3 linked regions of the Acuticoccus sediminis genome follow. The protein of the gene in region 1 interacts with the protein of each later gene in a pairwise test. Links are inferred from orthologs where the notes say so. Each region holds a gene or a part of one and is shown in the gene's direction. Other genes may lie near its edges. The genes, in order: DLJ53_RS14430, DLJ53_RS20670 and DLJ53_RS02770.

Region 1 (3,188 bases):
GGGCGATGAACGCGGTGATCATCCCGGCAAGGACGTCGCCCGCCCCGGCCGTCGCGAGCCACGGCGGGGCGTTCTCGGTGATCGCAGCCCGGCCGTCGGGCGCCGCGATCACCGTGTCGGGCCCCTTCAGGACCACGACCGCGCCGACATCGACCGCCGCCCGCCGCGCCGCCTCGAGCCGCCCCGCCTCGTCGACGAGGCCCTTGCCGAAGACGCGGGAAAACTCGCCGGCGTGCGGCGTCAGCACCGCCCCCTTCGGGCCGATCGCCGCGGCAAGTCCGGCGGCGTCGCCGGCGAAGGCGCTGAGGCCCCCCGCGTCGATGACGGTGGACGCCCCGGAGGCGCACGCGGCCCTGACCTTGGCGCGGGTCTCGTCGTCCGCCGGCAGGCCCGGGCCGAGGCAGACGACGTTGCGGCGCGGATCGGCAAGCGCCTCGGCGATCCCCTCCGCCCCGTCGGCCCGCACCAGCATCACCGCCGTCAGGTGGTTGGCGTTGACGAGGAGCGCCTCGCTCGGCGAGGCGACGGTGACGAGCCCCGCCCCCGTCCTCAGCGCCGCGCCGGCGGCCATGCGCGCTGCCCCGGTCGCCGTCATCGGCCCGGAGACGACGACGGCATGGCCGCGGTCGTACTTGTGGCCGGCCAGCGCCAGCATCGGCCGCGCGTCCCGCCACAGGGCCGGCGTGTTGACGAAGGTTTGACACAGGGCCGAGCCGACCGCCGTGTCCGACATCCCGAGGTCGGCCACGGTCACTTCGCCGCAGAAGTCGCGGCCCGGCAGGAGGAGGTGCCCGGGTCGGCGGCGCTGGAAGGTCACCGTGCGCCGCGCCTCGATGGCGATGCCCCGGACGAGGCCCGTCGCGCCGTCGACGCCGCTCGGCATGTCGATCGCGACCACCTCGCGGTGCCGACGGTTCAGCCGGGCGATGACGTCGGCGAAGACGCCCGTCACGTCACGCGCCAGCCCGCCTCCGAAGAGCCCGTCGACGATGACTTCGGCACGGTCGAGGAATTCATCTTCCGCGCCGACCTCCGGACCTGTATAGGCGGCGCGCGCCTCCGCCGCGGCGCCGGTTCCCTGACCGCCCGACAGGTCGAGAAGCGAGACCGGATGCCCCGCCTCCAGGAGATGCCGCGCCGCCACGAACGCGTCGCCGCCATTGTTGCCGGGTCCGGCGAGGACCAGGATCGGCGCCCCGACGGGTGCCTGCCGAATGACCACGTCGGCGACGGCGCCTCCGGCGCGCTCCATCAACGTTTCGAATGGGATCCCCTCCGCCACGGCGGCCCGGTCGATCGCACTCATTTCGGTCGGCGTTGGAAGCTCAAAATCGGTAGAGATTCTCATTGATGCCCAAACGTTTAGCAGCTTGCTCGCAATATCAGCAGGACATTTGCCTGCCTTCGCGGCAAATGCTTGGAAATGAGCCAATCCGGCAGTGGTGAGCTTGGCATGGTCCCTGCATCATCGCGCCAGTCCAGCGGGCCGGGTCGTCCGTCCGCCGCTGAGCGGGGTGTCATGAAGAAGATCGAAGCCATTATTAAGCCGTTCAAGTTGGACGAGGTGAAGGAGGCGCTGCAAGAAGTCGGGCTCCAGGGCATCACGGTGCTTGAGGCGCGCGGGTTCGGCCGCCAGAAGGGGCATACCGAACTCTATCGCGGTGCCGAGTACGTCGTCGATTTCCTGCCTAAAGTGAAAATCGAGCTGATCGTTCCCGACAGCCTTCTTCCCGCCGCCGTCGACGCCATCCGCAACGCTGCCCAGACGGGCCGGATCGGCGACGGCAAGATCTTCGTCCTCCCCGTCGAGGACGCAATCCGCATCCGCACCGGTGAAATCGGTGAGGACGCCATCTAACCACAGAAGCGCAAGAGAGAGAGCCATACGCGAATGAGCACAGCGCAAGAAATCCTGAAGGATATCAAGGACAAGGACGTAAAGTTCGTCGACCTGCGCTTCACCGACCCGCGCGGCAAGCTGCAACACGTCACGATGGACACCTCCATCGTCGACGAGGACCTGTTCGCCGACGGCACGATGTTCGATGGCTCGTCCATCGCCGGCTGGAAGGCCATCAACGAGTCCGACATGATCCTCATGCCGGATCCGGAGACGGCCTACATCGACCCGTTCTTTGCGCAGACCACGATGGCTGTCGTTTGCGACATCCTCGAGCCTGGCACCGGCGAAGGCTACAACCGCGACCCCCGCTCCACGGCCAAGCGGGCCGAGGCGTACGTGAAGTCCGGCGGCTTCGGTGACACCATCACCATGGGCCCGGAAGCCGAGTTCTTCGTGTTCGACGACGTCCGCTTCAAGGCCGACCCGTACAACACCGGCTTCAAGCTCGACTCCACCGAGCTGCCGTCCAACATGGACACCGAGTACGAGACCGGGAACCTCGGCCACCGTCCGCGCACCAAGGGCGGCTACTTCCCCGTCCCGCCGATCGACTCCTGCCAGGACATGCGCTCCGAGATGCTCTCGGTCATGACCGAGATGGGCGTCGCCGTCGAGAAGCACCACCACGAGGTGGCCGCGGCCCAGCACGAGCTTGGTCTCAAGTTCGACACGCTGACCAAGATCGCCGACTCGATGCAGATCTATAAGTACGTCGTGCATCAGGTCGCGAACGCCTACGGCAAGACCGCCACGTTCATGCCGAAGCCCGTCTTCGGCGACAACGGCACCGGCATGCACGTCCACCAGTCCATCTGGAAGGACGGCAAGCCGATGTTCGCGGGCAACCTGTACGCGGACCTGTCGGAAGAGTGCCTCTTCTACATCGGCGGCATCCTGAAGCACGCCAAGGCCCTCAACGCCTTCACCAACCCGTCGACCAACTCCTACAAGCGTCTGGTCCCGGGCTACGAAGCGCCGGTTCTGCTCGCCTACTCGGCGCGTAACCGCTCGGCCTCCTGCCGCATCCCCATCTCGTCCTCGCCGAAGGGCAAGCGTCTCGAAGTGCGTTTCCCGGATCCGTCCGCGAACCCGTACCTCGCCTACGCCGCGATGTGCATGGCCGGCCTCGACGGCATCAAGAACCGCATCCATCCGGGCGAGCCGATGGACAAGGACCTCTACGACCTGCCGCCCGAGGAGCTCGCCGGCATCCCGACCGTCTGCGGTTCGCTGCGTGAGGCCCTCGCCTCGCTCGACGCCGGCCGTGACTTCCTGAAGGCCGGTG
Region 2 (6,603 bases), on another replicon or contig:
GGGTCGTTCGCACATGATTGTGAGGTCGATATGGACGATCCGCCCGCCCGCCTTGCGCACGCGGTCGGCGGCGTAGGCGAGGAACCGGTCCGACGCCGCCCCGCGCCAGGCCTCGTCGCTGGGCGGGAAGTGGTGGCCGATGTCGCCGTCGCCGATGGCGCCGAAGAGGGCGTCGGTGATCGCGTGCAGGGCGACGTCGGCGTCCGAATGGCCCTGCAGGCGCATGGGAACGTCGAGGACGAGGCCGCCGATGATCATCGGCCCGCCCTTCTCGAGGCGGTGGACGTCGAAGCCGTGGCCGACGACCGGCACCTCGAGGAGGCTCGCCCTGGCGACGGCGAGGTCATCCTCGGTGGTGATCTTGAAGTTGGTGCGTTCGCCGGGAACGGTGGTCACGCGGCCTCCCTGGGCTTCGACGAGGCCGGCATCGTCGGTGGCGCTCTCCCGCGCGGCGGCGTGGGCGGCGCGCAGGGCCGCGACGTGGAAACCCTGCGGGGTCTGCACCTGGACGAGGGCGCTGCGGTCGACGGTGGCGACAACCTCCGAGCCGTCCACGCGCTTCAGCGTGTCCGCGACGGGGACCGCCGGGATGACGGCGGCCGACTGCGCGAGCGCCGCCGCCACGCGGTCGATGACGGCGGCCGAGACGAACGGCCTCGCGGCGTCGTGGACCATCACTCCGGCGGCGGGATCGGCAGCGGGGAGGGCGTCGAGGCCCCTCGCGACGGAGGCCTGCCGCGTCTCGCCGCCATGGACGACCCGGACGGCACGCGGCCGGTCGGCGAGCGCCGCCCCGAGCCGCTCCTCGTCGCCCTCGGCGATCACGACGACGACGTCCCGGATGACCGGATGGTCCAAAAAGGCGTCGACGGCGCGGGCGACGATCGTGCGTGACCCAAGGGGCAGGTACTGCTTGGGAAGCGCCCCGCCGAGGCGGGTGCCGCGGCCGGCTGCAACGATGATCGCGTCGATGGGCATCATGGCGGCGTCATAGCCCGCCCCGCGACGACGCGCCATCCGCCACGCGCGGGCCAGATCAGCGGTGGGGAGCGACGCAGGGTGGGTACCCAAGACCATTTTGCGACCTTAGATATGGCGCCCCGTTGGGCAATCCGATGCGCCGTCGCGGACAGTGCGGAGGATGCGGGCAGATGGCGGCGGTGCACGGCGGCGGCGTTTCAGGCAGACGCTGCACAAGGGATCCGCTCATCGGTCTCGAAACAGGTTTTCCCCTCAACGGTTCAACACGGACTTGCCAACTTTGGTGTCATGGTCAAAAGATGAGCACCGTGAGGCCGCAGAGGTGCCCAACCAAATATGAATGAGTGTGCCGTCGGCAACGTTACCCTCGCGGGACGCGCGACGCTGGCGCCGATGTCGGGTGTCAGCGACTGGCCATTTCGCCAGCTCGCCGCCCGCTACGGTGCCGGACTTGTCATCAGCGAGATGGTGGCGAGCGACCGCCTGGTCGCCCGCGAAGCGGAGACGCGGCTGAAACTCGAAGGCCGCGGTCTCGATGTTCACTGTGTACAACTCGCCGGCTGCCGGCCGCACGATCTCGCCGAGGCCGCGCGGATCGCCGAGGCGGCCGGTGCCCACATCATCGACATCAACATGGGATGTCCCGCCAAGCGCGTCGTCGGCGGCTGGGCCGGCTCGGCGCTGATGCGGGACCCGGTGCACGCCGCGAGCCTCGTCGCGGCGACGGTGTCCGCGGTCAGCGTCCCGGTCACGGTGAAGATGCGCCTCGGCTATGACCGCGTCACGCTGAGCGCGCCGGAGCTTGCCCGCCGCGCCGTCGACGCGGGCGCCGTGGCGATCACCGTCCACGGCCGCACCCGCTGCCAGCGCTACACGGGCACCGCCGACTGGCGGGCGATCCGTGCGACACGCGAGGCTGTGACGGTGCCGCTCACCGCCAACGGCGACATCGTCGACACGCCGACCGCCCGGGCCGCGCTGGCCGCGAGCGGGGCGGACATGGTGATGATCGGCCGGGCCGCGCTCGGGGCGCCGTGGCTCCCGGGTGTCGTCAGCGCCGACCTCGACGGGCGCCGCCGGCCCGCCGTGCCGCGGTCCGCCGGCGAGATCGGCGCGCTGGCGCGCGAACATGCCGAACTGCTCCTCGAGCATGCCGGCCCGGCGCTGGGCCTTCGCCTGATGCGCAAGCACACCGCCGCCTACGCCGACCATGTCGCAGCGCCCGCCGCGCTGCGCAAAGCCGCACTCACCGCGGAGGCGCCTGCCGAGGCCCTCCGAGCCATCGATGCGCTGTTCGCAGCGGCCGACGGCGCAACCCTGAAGGCCGCCGCATGACCGCCGCCGCTCGCCGCGTAACGCCGTCGGCCATCCTCAACGCGCTCCCGCACGCCATCGTCGTGCTGGGGCCGGACGACGAGATCATCTCCGCCAACGACGCCGCGGAGGCCTTCTTCGGCGCCTCGATGGCGCACCTGCAGAAGAAGCCGCTCGACCGGTTCGTGCCGTTCGGCAGCCCGCTGCTGTCGCTGCCCGCGAAGGTGCGGCAGGCGGGCGCCGGGCTCGTCGAGTACCGGGTCGACCTCTCCTCGCCCCGTCTAGGGCAGGGCCAGGTGGTGGACATCCACGCGATGCCGCTCCCCGAAGACCCGCAGATGGTTGTCCTGACGCTCGACCGGCCGTCGATGGCCGACAAGATCGACCGCGCGCTGACCTCGCGGGCCGCCGCGCGCTCCGTGACGGGCCTCGCGGCGATGCTGGCGCACGAGATCCGCAACCCGCTGTCCGGCATCCGCGGCGCGGCGCAGCTGATCGAGCCGACCCTCGACGAGGACGACCGCGCGCTCGCCCGGCTGATCACCGCCGAGACCGACCGGATCGTCAAGCTCGTCGACCGCATGGAGGTGTTCGGCGACGCGCGTCCCGTGCAGCGCGCCCCGGTCAACATCCACACCGTGCTGGACCACGTCGAGCGCCTCGCGGCGTCCGGGTTCGCCAGCCACCTCGAGATCCGCAAGGCGTACGACCCGTCGCTGCCGCCGGTCAATGCGAACCACGACCAGCTCATCCAGGTGTTCCTCAACCTGGTGAAGAACGCGGCCGAGGCGCTGTCCGATCAGGAGGGTGGCATCATCACGCTCACGACGGCGTTCAGGCCGGGGATGCGCGTCGCCGCTCCCGGCTCGCCGCACAAGGTATCCCTGCCGCTGGAGTTCTGCGTCAAGGACAACGGGCCCGGTGTCCCGGAGGACCTGGTCCCGCATCTCTTCGAACCTTTCGTGACGACGAAGACCAACGGCACGGGCCTCGGCCTCGCGCTGGTGGCCAAGATCGTCGGCGACCATGGCGGCGTCATCGAGATCGATTCGAACGCCGGTACCACGGTGCGCATCCTGATGCCCGCATATGAAGGAAGTGAGAGAGTGACCCCATGAGTGGCACGATCCTGGTCGCGGACGACGATGGGGCGATCCGCACGGTTCTCAATCAGGCCCTGTCGCGGGCGGGCTTCGACGTCCGCTGCACCTCGAACGCGGCGACTCTCTGGAATTGGATCGACCAAGGCGACGGCGACCTCGTCATCACCGACGTCATCATGCCGGACGAGAATGCGTTCGAGCTCCTGCCCCGGGTGAAGAAGCGCCGTCCGGACCTGCCGGTGGTCGTGATCTCGGCGCAGAACACGTTCATGACCGCGATCCGCGCCTCCGAGCGCGGCGCCTACGAGTACCTGCCCAAGCCCTTCGACCTGAAGGAGCTGATCAACGTCGTCGGCCGCGCGCTGAACGAGCCGCGGGGCAAGCCGCCGGAGCGGGTCAACCACGCCGAGGGCGAGCCGATGCCCCTCGTCGGCCGCTCGGCGGCGATGCAGGACATCTACCGCGTCCTCGCCCGGCTGATGCAGACCGACCTCACCGTGCTGATCCACGGCGAGTCCGGCACCGGCAAGGAGCTGGTCGCGCGCGCGCTCCACGACTACGGCAAGCGCCGCAAGGGCCCCTTCGTCGCGATCAACATGGCGGCGATCCCGAAGGAGCTGATCGAGGCGGAGCTCTTCGGCTACGAGAAGGGCGCCTTCACCGGCGCCACCTCGCGCCACCCCGGCCGGTTCGAGCAGGCAGAGGGGGGCACGCTCTTCCTGGACGAGATCGGCGACATGCCGATGGAGGCGCAGACCCGCCTCCTGCGCGTCCTGCAGGAGGGCGAGTACACCACCGTCGGCGGCCGCTCGCCGATCCGCACCAACGTGCGCATCGTGGCGGCCACCAACCGCGACCTGCGCCAGTGGATCAGCCAGGGCCTCTTCCGCGAGGACCTCTACTTCCGCCTCAACGTCGTGCCGCTGCGCCTGCCGCCCCTGCGCGAGCGCAAGGAGGACATCGCCGACCTCGCGCGGCACTTCTTCACGCAGTGCGAGTCGGAGGGGCTTCCCGCCAAGCGGCTCGACAACGACGCCGTGGCGGCGCTGCAGGCGCACCGGTGGTCGGGCAACGTGCGCGAGCTGGAGAACCTGATCCGCCGCCTCGCGGCCCTCTACCCCGAGGACGTGATCACGCGGGCCCACATCGAGCACGAGCTCGACGACCAGTCGACGCCCGCCCAGCCCGCCAGCAGCGGACCGGCGCAGGCCGAGACGCTGCAGGAGTCGGTGGAGCGGCACCTCAACGACTACTTCGCCGAGTTCGGCGCCTCGCTGCCGCCGCCGGGGCTCTACCACCGCATCATGCGCGACGTGGAGTATCCGCTGGTCTCGGCCGCGCTCGCGGCGACGCGGGGCAACCAGATCAAGGCGGCGGAGCTCCTCGGCGTGAACCGCAACACGCTGCGCAAGAAGATCCGCGACCTCGACGTGAGGATGATCCGCCCCGTCCGCTGACGGGTCGGGCCGCGCGCGGCGACCGGCATCGAACTGCCGCCGGACGCTGCTGCGAAGTGCCGAAGGCCGGCCCCGCCGGTTACGAAGATTTAATACTTGGCGAGGGAATGGGGCAGCACCTTGATGGCTGCCCCATTTCCATTCCGGGCCCCGGTCGGTCCAGCGCGCGGGCACCGGATCCTGCGCTCCCGCCCATACGCCGCATGCCCGCGCGAGCGTCCCGAGACGGGTGGCGGGGTGGGGCCGGGACTGGATGGGGGAGGCGGATCGACGGCGCGGGCGCGTGTCAGCCGACGCCCCGTCGGGGGCCATGGCGGGCGCCGAAAGCGGGCGGCCGGAGGCGCGGCGCTACCAGCTACGCAAAAAGTCGCAGGTTTTACGGATCTTTTCGGCGGTTGGATCGTTCTGTTCGCAGAGAGCTACAGGAGTGCAACCATGGACGTCGTTCGCGTATTGCTGGCTATCTTGCTGCCGCCGCTCGGTGTCTTCCTGCAGGTCGGATTGGGACTTCAGTTCTGGCTGAACATCCTCCTGACCCTGCTCGGATACATCCCCGGCATCATTCACGCGGTGTGGGTCATCGCCCGCAGGTAACCTGAATATCGCATCAGTATCGCGTCGCTCTCGGGGCCGTCACCGGCCCCGAAGCGCTGTCTTCAGCTCGGAAACGACTCGCGTTCCGGCGTATCACAGCCGATCTGGCCCATCGTGCAGCGGCTTCCGTCAGAGAACGAATGAGAGCCGCTCACCGCGGCATAAAGCGGCCCGACGATCATCACGATCAGAACCGCGAACGCGGCCATCGCGCTTACACACTTTCCCATCTCGGCTGCCCTCAATTTTAAGATGTTGCTACACAGCTGGTCAATCAAGCCGTGTAACGGGCCGTTTCTTGCGTATTACGCGTGATTGGCTTTACGGGCAATCGGGTGAACGTCATCCTCACGGTATCGCCACAATCGCGCGAAGTTGGCGTAAACAATATGTTGCACGCCGCCCGTGGCCGGGATAACCGCGCCACATGACCGACATTGTCCTCTACGACACACGCACCCGCCGCAAGGCTCCGTTCGTCCCGCGCGACCCCCGGAACGTGCGTCTCTATGTGTGTGGTCCGACGGTCTACGACTTCGCCCACATCGGCAACGCGCGCCCCATCATCGTCTTCGACGTGCTCTTCCGCCTGCTGCGCGCGCGCTACGGCGACGGCCACGTCACCTACGTGCGCAACGTCACCGACGTCGACGACAAGATCAACGCGCGCGCCGCCGAGCGCGGCATCTCCATCCGCGACCTCACCGAGGCGACCCTCGCCGACTTCCACGCCGACATCGCCGCCATCGGCTGCCTGCCGCCGACGGTGGAGCCGCGCGCGACCGACAATATCGGCGAGATGCGCGACCTCATCGAGCGCCTGGTAGAGCGGGGCCACGCCTACGTGGCCGACGGGCACGTCCTCTTCGCGGTCGCCTCGTTCGGCGCCTACGGCGCGCTCTCCAAGCGTTCGCTGGACGAGATGATGGCCGGCGCGCGCGTCGAGGTGGCGCCCTACAAGCGCGACGCGATGGACTTCGTGCTGTGGAAGCCGTCCGCGCCCGGCGAGCCGTCCTGGCCGAGCCCCGCCGGCATCGAGGTCGAGGGGCGGCCGGGCTGGCACATCGAGTGCTCGGCGATGGCCCACCGCTATCTCGGCGAGGAGTTCGACATCCACGGCGGCGGCATCGACCTCGCCTTCCCGCACCACGAGA
Region 3 (6,958 bases), on another replicon or contig:
GCCTGATCGGCCGCTCGCTGCGCGCCGTGGTCGATCGGGCCGCGCTCGGTGAGCGGCAGATCTCCGTCGACTGCGACGTCATCCAGGCCGACGGCGGCACCCGCACCGCGGCGATCACGGGCGCCTGGGTCGCCCTGTCGGACTGCATGACGTACATGATGTCCGCCGGGATGATCACGGCCAACCCGCTGACCGACCACGTCGCGGCGATCTCCTGCGGCATCGTCGACGGCGCACCGGTGCTCGACCTCGACTACATCGAGGATTCCTCGGCGCATACGGACGCGAACTTCGTGATGACCGGGTCCGGCGGCATCGTCGAGGTGCAGGGCACCGCCGAGGGCGCCCCCTTCTCGCGGGACGAGCTGACCGCGCTCCTCGACCTCGCCTCGGGCGGCATCTCGCGCCTCGTCGACCTGCAGAAGCTCACCGTGGCATGAGCCTGCTGGACGACATCGGCCCCCGCCTCGTCCTCGCGAGCCACAACAAGGGCAAGCTCGCCGAGTTCAACACGCTGCTGGCGCCGCTCGGCATCGAGGTGGTGTCCGCCGGCGCGCTCGGCCTGCCGGAGCCGGACGAGACCGGGACCACCTTCGAGGCCAACGCCGCGCTGAAGGCGGAAGCGGCGACGGCGGCGACGGGGCTTCCCGCCCTCGCCGACGACTCCGGCCTCACCGTCGACGCGCTCGGCGGCGACCCGGGGATCTACTCGGCCCGCTGGGCCGGTCCCGGCAAGGACTTCGGCCACGCCATGCAGCGCGTGCTGGACGGCCTCGAGGCCGCCGGCGCCACGGCGGCGGAGCGGCGTCGCGGCGCGTTCGTCGCGGTCCTGGCGCTGTCGCTCCCCGACCGCCCGACGACCTTCGTCGAGGGGCGCTGCGAGGGGATCCTCGCCGCCGCGCCGCGCGGTGCCAACGGCTTCGGCTACGACCCCCTGTTCGTGCCCGACGACGGGGACGGGCGCACCTTCGGCGAGATGGACGCCGAGGAAAAGCACGGCGGGCCGTCGCCCCTCTCGCATCGGGCCCGTGCCGTCGCCACATTCATGGGCAAGCTCGGAGTGGCGGACCCCTCCTGACCACCGACCCCTGCGCATGACGGCGCGGATGCCCGGCCTCGGCCGGGCGGCCGCGCCGGATGCGTGCGGCCGGGTGCCGCGGCGCGCGCGGCGCGACCTGTGGGCGGGGTGCCGAAATCCCTAAGTGGCTGGTACGATGCCGGCTTGGCGCGGACACCCGGCCATGCGGCGACGGTCCGGTTCCGCGACTGCAAGCGATACGTACGGGAAGAACAGCGGCGTTCCGGTCACACTGACCGACAACCGAGAGCCTCGTCCGCCTCGGTCCAGCGCAGCGTGCTTCTTTCGAACCACGACACGCCGTAGGAAGGAACATGTGCCCGATGAATGCCGCACACGTTGAGTCACCAGTGCGCGACGACGACCGTACCACGGTCGATGGCGGCTTCGCGGTCTATGTGCATTGGCCGTTCTGCCAGGCCAAGTGCCCTTACTGCGACTTCAACAGCCACGTGCGACACAAGCCGGTGGACCAGTCCCGCTTCGCCGCCGCGATGGCGCGGGAAATCGAGACGTTCGCCGCCTGGACCGGCGCGCGGCGCCCGCTGTCCGTCTTCTTCGGCGGCGGCACCCCGTCGCTGATGGAGCCGTCCACCGTCGAGGCCGTCCTCTGTGCCATCGACACGAGCCTCGGCCTCCCGTCCGACGCCGAGATCACGCTGGAAGCCAACCCCACCTCGGTCGAGCAGGCGCGCTTCGAGGAGTACCGGGCCGCCGGCGTCAACCGCGTCTCGCTCGGGGTACAGTCGCTGTCTGACGCGGAGCTTGCGTCGCTCGGCCGCCTGCACGACGCCGCCACCGCACGCGCCGCGCTCGCCCTCGCGAAGCGGATCTTCCCGCACGTCTCGGCCGACCTCATCTACGCCCGTCCGAAGCAGACGACGGCGGCCTGGGCGGACGAGCTCTCCGAGATGCTGGACCTCGCCGGCGACCACCTCTCGCTCTACCAGCTCACCATCGAGCCCGGCACGCGCTTCTTCGACCTCGCCGAGGCCGGCAAGCTGATCGTTCCGGAGGACGACGCCGCCGCCGACCTCTTCGAGCTGACCGGCGAGATGACGCGGGCCGCCGGCTTCACCCGCTACGAGATCTCCAACCACGCCCGTCCCGGCGGCGAGGCGAAGCACAACCTGGTCTACTGGCGCGGCGGAACCTACGTCGGGATCGGCCCCGGCGCGCACGGCCGGATCGACATCGCCGGCACCCGCACCGCCACCTCCACCCACCGCCATCCGGAGACCTGGCTCGCCGCCGTCGAGGCGGACGGCCACGGCCTCGCCGAGCGGGAGGGCCTGGACGCCGACGCGCGGGCGGACGAATACCTGCTCATGGCGCTGCGCCTTTCCGAGGGGATGGATCTCGACGCCTACGCCCGCCGCTCCGGCGCACCGCTGCCGGAGGAGCGCGTCGACGCGCTGGTGGCGGGCGGCTTTCTCGCGCGCCAGGGCCGGCGCATCATCGTACCGGATACCGCGCGCCTCCTCACCAACGCCGTCGTCCGGGAGCTTGCCCAATGATCGCAGCCGTGCCCCCCACACCCGAAGCGTTGGCCGCCGATCTCGAACGCATCTTTCTCGACAGCGGGGAAAACTTCAGCCGCGCCCGCCCGGGGATCCTGTCCCGCCTCAAGGAGGCACGGGCCGAGGCGCTGAAGGCGTGCTCGGACGCGCTGGAGACGACGAAGTCGGGCGTGAAGGCCGCCAAGGTTCTCGCCAACGGCCAGGACGCGGTCATCCAGGCGTTCTACCGCTTCACCGCCGAGCATGTGTACCCGACCGCCAACCGGTCGGTCGCCGAGAAGCTGGCCGTCATCGCGACGGGCGGCTACGGGCGCGGACTGCTCGCGCCGGGGTCGGACATCGACCTCCTGTTCCTCTACCCCTACCGGCCGACGCCGTGGACCGAGTCCATGGTCGAGACGATGCTCTACATGATGTGGGACCTCGGCCTGAAGGTCGGGCACGCGGCCCGCTCCATCGACGAGTGCATCAAGCTCGCGCGAGGCGACGTGACGATCCGCACCGCGCTCCTCGAGTGCCGCCTCATCGAGGGTGACGAGAACCTCGCCGAGCAGCTCTACCAGCGGTTCGATCAGGCCGTCGTGCGCGGCACCGGCAAGAAGTTCATCGCCGCCAAGCTCGCCGAGCGGGACGAGCGGCACCGCCGGCAGGGGCAGACGCGCTACCTCGTCGAGCCCAACGTGAAGGAGGGCAAGGGCGGGCTGCGCGACCTCCAGACCCTCTTCTGGATCGCAAAGTACTTCTACCGCGTGCGCTCCGAGGCCGAGCTCGTCGGCAAGGGCGTCTTCTCGGCCAAGGACTACCGCCTTTTCCGCAAGTGCGACGACTTCCTGTGGTCGGTCCGCTGCCACCTGCACTTCCTCACCGGCCGCGCCGAGGAGCGGCTGACGTTCGACCTGCAGCGCGAGATCGCCCAGCGCCTCGGCTACTCGCCGCGCCCGGGCCTCTCGGACGTCGAGCGCTTCATGAAGCACTACTTCCTCGTCGCGAAGGACGTCGGCGACCTGACGCGCATCCTGTGTGCGGGCCTCGAGGCGCAGCATGCCGTGCAGCCGATGGGCCTGTCGCGGATGATGCGCTCGCTGACGGGTGCCTCCACCCGCATCCTCGACGAGAACTTCGCGGCCGAGCACGACCGCGTCGTCCTCTCGAACCCGAACGCGTTCACGCAGGACCCGGTCAACATGCTGCGCGTCTTCGCGATCGCCGACGCGCACAACCTGCGCCTCCATCCGGACCTGCTGTTCCAGATGCGCCGCTCGCTGAAGCTCATCAACGCGGACGTGCGGATGAACGAGGAGGCGAACCGCATCTTCGTCGACCTCCTGTGCGACTCGCAGGACCCCGAGACCCTGCTGCGCCTCATGAACGAGACCGGCGTCCTCGGCGCCTTCGTGCCGGACTTCGGCAAGGTCGTCGCGATGATGCAGTTCAACATGTACCACTCGTACACGGTGGACGAGCATCTCATCCGCACGGTCGGCCTGCTGTCGCGGATCGAGCGCGGCCGGATGGAGCAGGACCACCCGCTCGCCTCCCACCTGATCTCGACCGTGCACAACCGCCGCGCCCTCTACATCGCCGTGTTCCTGCACGACATCGCCAAGGGGCGGCCGAAGGACCACTCCGTCGAGGGCGCCCGCATCGCCCGCCGCCTCGGCCCCCGCTTCGGCCTCAGCGCGGCCGAGACCGAGCTCGTCGCCTGGCTGATCGAGGAGCATCTGACGATGTCGATCACCGGCCAGTCGCGCGACCTCTCCGACTCCAAGACGATCGAGGACTTCGCCGCCAAGGTGCAGAGCTTCGAGCGGCTGAAGCTGCTCGAGGTGCTGACCGAGGCGGACATCGCCGCCGTCGGGCCGAACGTGTGGAACGGGTGGAAGTCGACGCTGCTGCACACGCTGTTCGACGAGACCGAGTCGGTGATCGCCGCGCGCCACACCCGCCGCCCGCGGGAGGCGAAGATCGCCGCCTCCAAGGACGCCTTCGCCGAGAAGGCCGCCGGCATCCTCACCCCGGCGCAGCGCGACGAGTGGCTGCAGATGCACGCCGGCCCCTACTGGATCCGGGTCAGCGCGGACGACGCGCTCTACCACGCCAGGCTCTGGGCCAAGACCAAGCCGGACGACGTCACCATCGGCTGCCGCGTCATCGACTCGACGACGACCGAGCTCACGCTGCTGTCGCCGGACTACCCGAACCTCCTCACGGTGGTCGCCTCCGCCTGCGCGGCGGTCCAGGCGTCGGTCCGGTCGGCGGAGATCTTCACCACCAACGACGCGATGGCGCTCGACGTCTTCCACATCCGCCCGATGTCGGACGATCCCTCCGACGAGACGGCGCGTGCGGACCGTATCAGCCAGCTCGTGCGCGACGCGCTGTCGGGCCGCGCACCGGTGCCGCGCCCGAGCGACCGTCCGCTGCGCCAGGTCCGGCAGAAGGCGTTCCACCACCCGACGGACGTCATCGTCGCCAACGACTGGTCGAAGGGCTATACCGCAATCGAGGTCTCCGGCCTCGACCGGCCGGGCCTCTTCCGCGACCTCGCCGACGCTCTCCTGGCGCTGAACCTCAACGTCCGCTCGGCCCAGCTCGCCACCTTCGGCGAGCGCGTCGTCGACGTCTTCTACGTGACCGGCCCGGAAGGCGGCCAGGTCACCGACCCGGAACTGCGCGCACGGATCGTCGAGGACGTGCGCCAGGCTTACGACAACTCGCCGTTCTCCGCCGCACTCACCGCGGCCTGAAGGAGGATACCCTCTATGCAGCTCCTCAGAAATTTCGCGACCGTCGGTGGCTACACCCTCGCGTCGCGCCTTCTGGGGTTTGGCCGCGATATTCTCATCGCGGCAGCGCTCGGTGCCGGCCCGATCGCCGACGCCTTCTTCGTGGCGTTCAAGCTGCCGAACCTCTTCCGCCGCCTGTTCGCGGAAGGGGCGTTCAACTCCGCGTTCGTGCCGCTGTTCGCCCGAACGCGCAACGAGGACGGCCCGGAAGGGGGCGAGGCCTTCGCCTCCTCCGTCCTGTCCTGGCTGCTGGTGACGCTCCTGGCGTTCACCGCCGCCGCGGAGATCTTCACGCCGATCCTGATCTGGGCGCTCGCGCCGGGCTTCGCGCAGGACGACGGCATACAGATCACGACGCTCTACACGCGGATCTGCCTGCCCTACCTCGCGATGATGTCGCTGGTGGCGTTCTTCTCCGGCATCCTGAACACGCTGAACCACTTCGCGATGGCCGCCTTCGCGCCGGTCCTCCTCAACGTGGTCCTCATCGCGACGCTGACGGCCGCGCTCTACCTCGGCCTCGACCCGGAGACGTCCGCGCTGGTGCTGTCGGGCGGCGTGTTCGTCGCGGGCATCGTCCAGGCGCTCGCCCTCTACGTCGCGGTGCGGCGGACGGGGATGCGTCTACGCCTCTCCCGCCCCAGGGCATCGCCGCGCATCAAGCGCCTCGTGAAGCTCGGCATCCCCGGCGTCGCTGCGGGCGGCATCACTCAGATCAACATCGTCGCGGGTACCATCGTCGCCTCGTTCTGGCCGGGCGCGGTCTCGCACCTCTACTACGCCGACCGGCTGTACCAGCTTCCCCTCGGCATCGTCGGCGTCGCGATCGGCGTGGCGTTGCTGCCGGACCTGTCGCGCCGCCTCTCCAAGGGCGACGTCGGCGGGGCGCTCTGGACGCAGAACCGCGCGCTCGAGTTCGCGCTGATGCTGACCCTCCCCGCCGCGGCCGCGCTGATCGTCGTCCCGTTCGAGATCGTGGTCACGCTGTTCGAGCGTGGCGCCTACGGACGCGACGACGCGGCGATGACGGCGGCCGCCCTTTCCGCGTACGGCTTCGGCCTTCCCGCGTTCGTGCTCATCAAGGTGTTCTCGCCGAGCTACTTCGCCCGGGAGGACACCGTGACGCCGATGATCTTCGCCGGCATCTCGATGGTCGTGAACGTCGCCGGCTCGATCGGCTTCGCGATGCTGCTCGCGCCGCAGGGTCTGCCGCATGTGGGCATCGCCGCGGCGACGAGCCTCGCGGGATGGATCAACGCGGTGCTGCTCTTCGTCGGACTGGTGCGGCGGGGCGACTTCCGGGCGGACGCAACGCTCGCCTGGCGCACGCTCGGCTTCCTCGCCGCCGCGTTCGCCCTGATGATCGTCGCGACCATCATCGCCAAGGGGCTGGATGCCTGGTTCTTCGCCTCCGACACGATGTCGGCGGCCCTCGCCCTTCTCATCCTGGTGGGGGGCTCCGCCGCCGTGTTCGCGATGGTGTGCGAGGCGTCGGGAGCGATGGGCGTGAGGGACATCCTGCGGGCGTTCCGCCGAAGCTGACGGCACGCCCGCACTGGATCGCTGGTCAGGCC

The links.
Region 2: the proteins of DLJ53_RS14430 (region 1) and DLJ53_RS20670 interact in binary tests that used the Escherichia coli proteins (3 or more experiments, as listed by UniProt). The link is inferred for Acuticoccus sediminis from one-to-one orthologs.
Region 3: the proteins of DLJ53_RS14430 (region 1) and DLJ53_RS02770 interact in binary tests that used the Escherichia coli proteins (3 or more experiments, as listed by UniProt). The link is inferred for Acuticoccus sediminis from one-to-one orthologs.

Annotation. Positions count from the first base shown.
Region 1 is NZ_QHHQ01000003.1:38,215-41,402, reverse strand. The notes cover bases 433-3,188. They hold DLJ53_RS14430 (P-II family nitrogen regulator), read left to right. Parts: upstream 433-1,519; coding sequence 1,520-1,858; downstream 1,859-3,188. Other genes in these bases: glnA (type I glutamate--ammonia ligase), read left to right, coding at 1,892-3,188; DLJ53_RS14435 (NAD(P)H-hydrate dehydratase), read right to left, coding at 433-1,306. Outside these bases: more of DLJ53_RS14435, read right to left, coding at 1-432. UniProt on the Escherichia coli protein: P-II indirectly controls the transcription of the glutamine synthetase gene (glnA). P-II prevents NR-II-catalyzed conversion of NR-I to NR-I-phosphate, the transcriptional activator of GlnA. When P-II is uridylylated to P-II-UMP, these events are reversed.
Region 2 is NZ_QHHQ01000004.1:559,601-566,203, reverse strand. What follows is about bases 1,364-4,362. They hold DLJ53_RS20670 (two-component system sensor histidine kinase NtrB), read left to right. Parts: upstream 1,364-2,312; coding sequence 2,313-3,413; downstream 3,414-4,362. Other genes in these bases: ntrC (nitrogen regulation protein NR(I)), read left to right, coding at 3,410-4,362; dusB (tRNA dihydrouridine synthase DusB), read left to right, coding at 1,364-2,316. In the rest of the region: DLJ53_RS20680 (bifunctional 2-C-methyl-D-erythritol 4-phosphate cytidylyltransferase/2-C-methyl-D-erythritol 2,4-cyclodiphosphate synthase), read right to left, coding at 1-981; more of dusB, read left to right, coding at 1,318-1,363; more of ntrC, read left to right, coding at 4,363-4,855; DLJ53_RS20660 (YqaE/Pmp3 family membrane protein), read left to right, coding at 5,291-5,449; DLJ53_RS35295 (hypothetical protein), read right to left, coding at 5,512-5,658; cysS (cysteine--tRNA ligase), read left to right, coding at 5,877-6,603.
Region 3 is NZ_QHHQ01000001.1:635,705-642,662, reverse strand. What follows is about bases 2,192-5,545. They hold DLJ53_RS02770 ([protein-PII] uridylyltransferase), read left to right. Parts: upstream 2,192-2,591; coding sequence 2,592-5,345; downstream 5,346-5,545. Other genes in these bases: murJ (murein biosynthesis integral membrane protein MurJ), read left to right, coding at 5,361-5,545; hemW (radical SAM family heme chaperone HemW), read left to right, coding at 2,192-2,595. Outside these bases: rph (ribonuclease PH), read left to right, coding at 1-440; rdgB (RdgB/HAM1 family non-canonical purine NTP pyrophosphatase), read left to right, coding at 437-1,078; more of hemW, read left to right, coding at 1,393-2,191; more of murJ, read left to right, coding at 5,546-6,926; DLJ53_RS02760 (SRPBCC family protein), read right to left, coding at 6,952-6,958.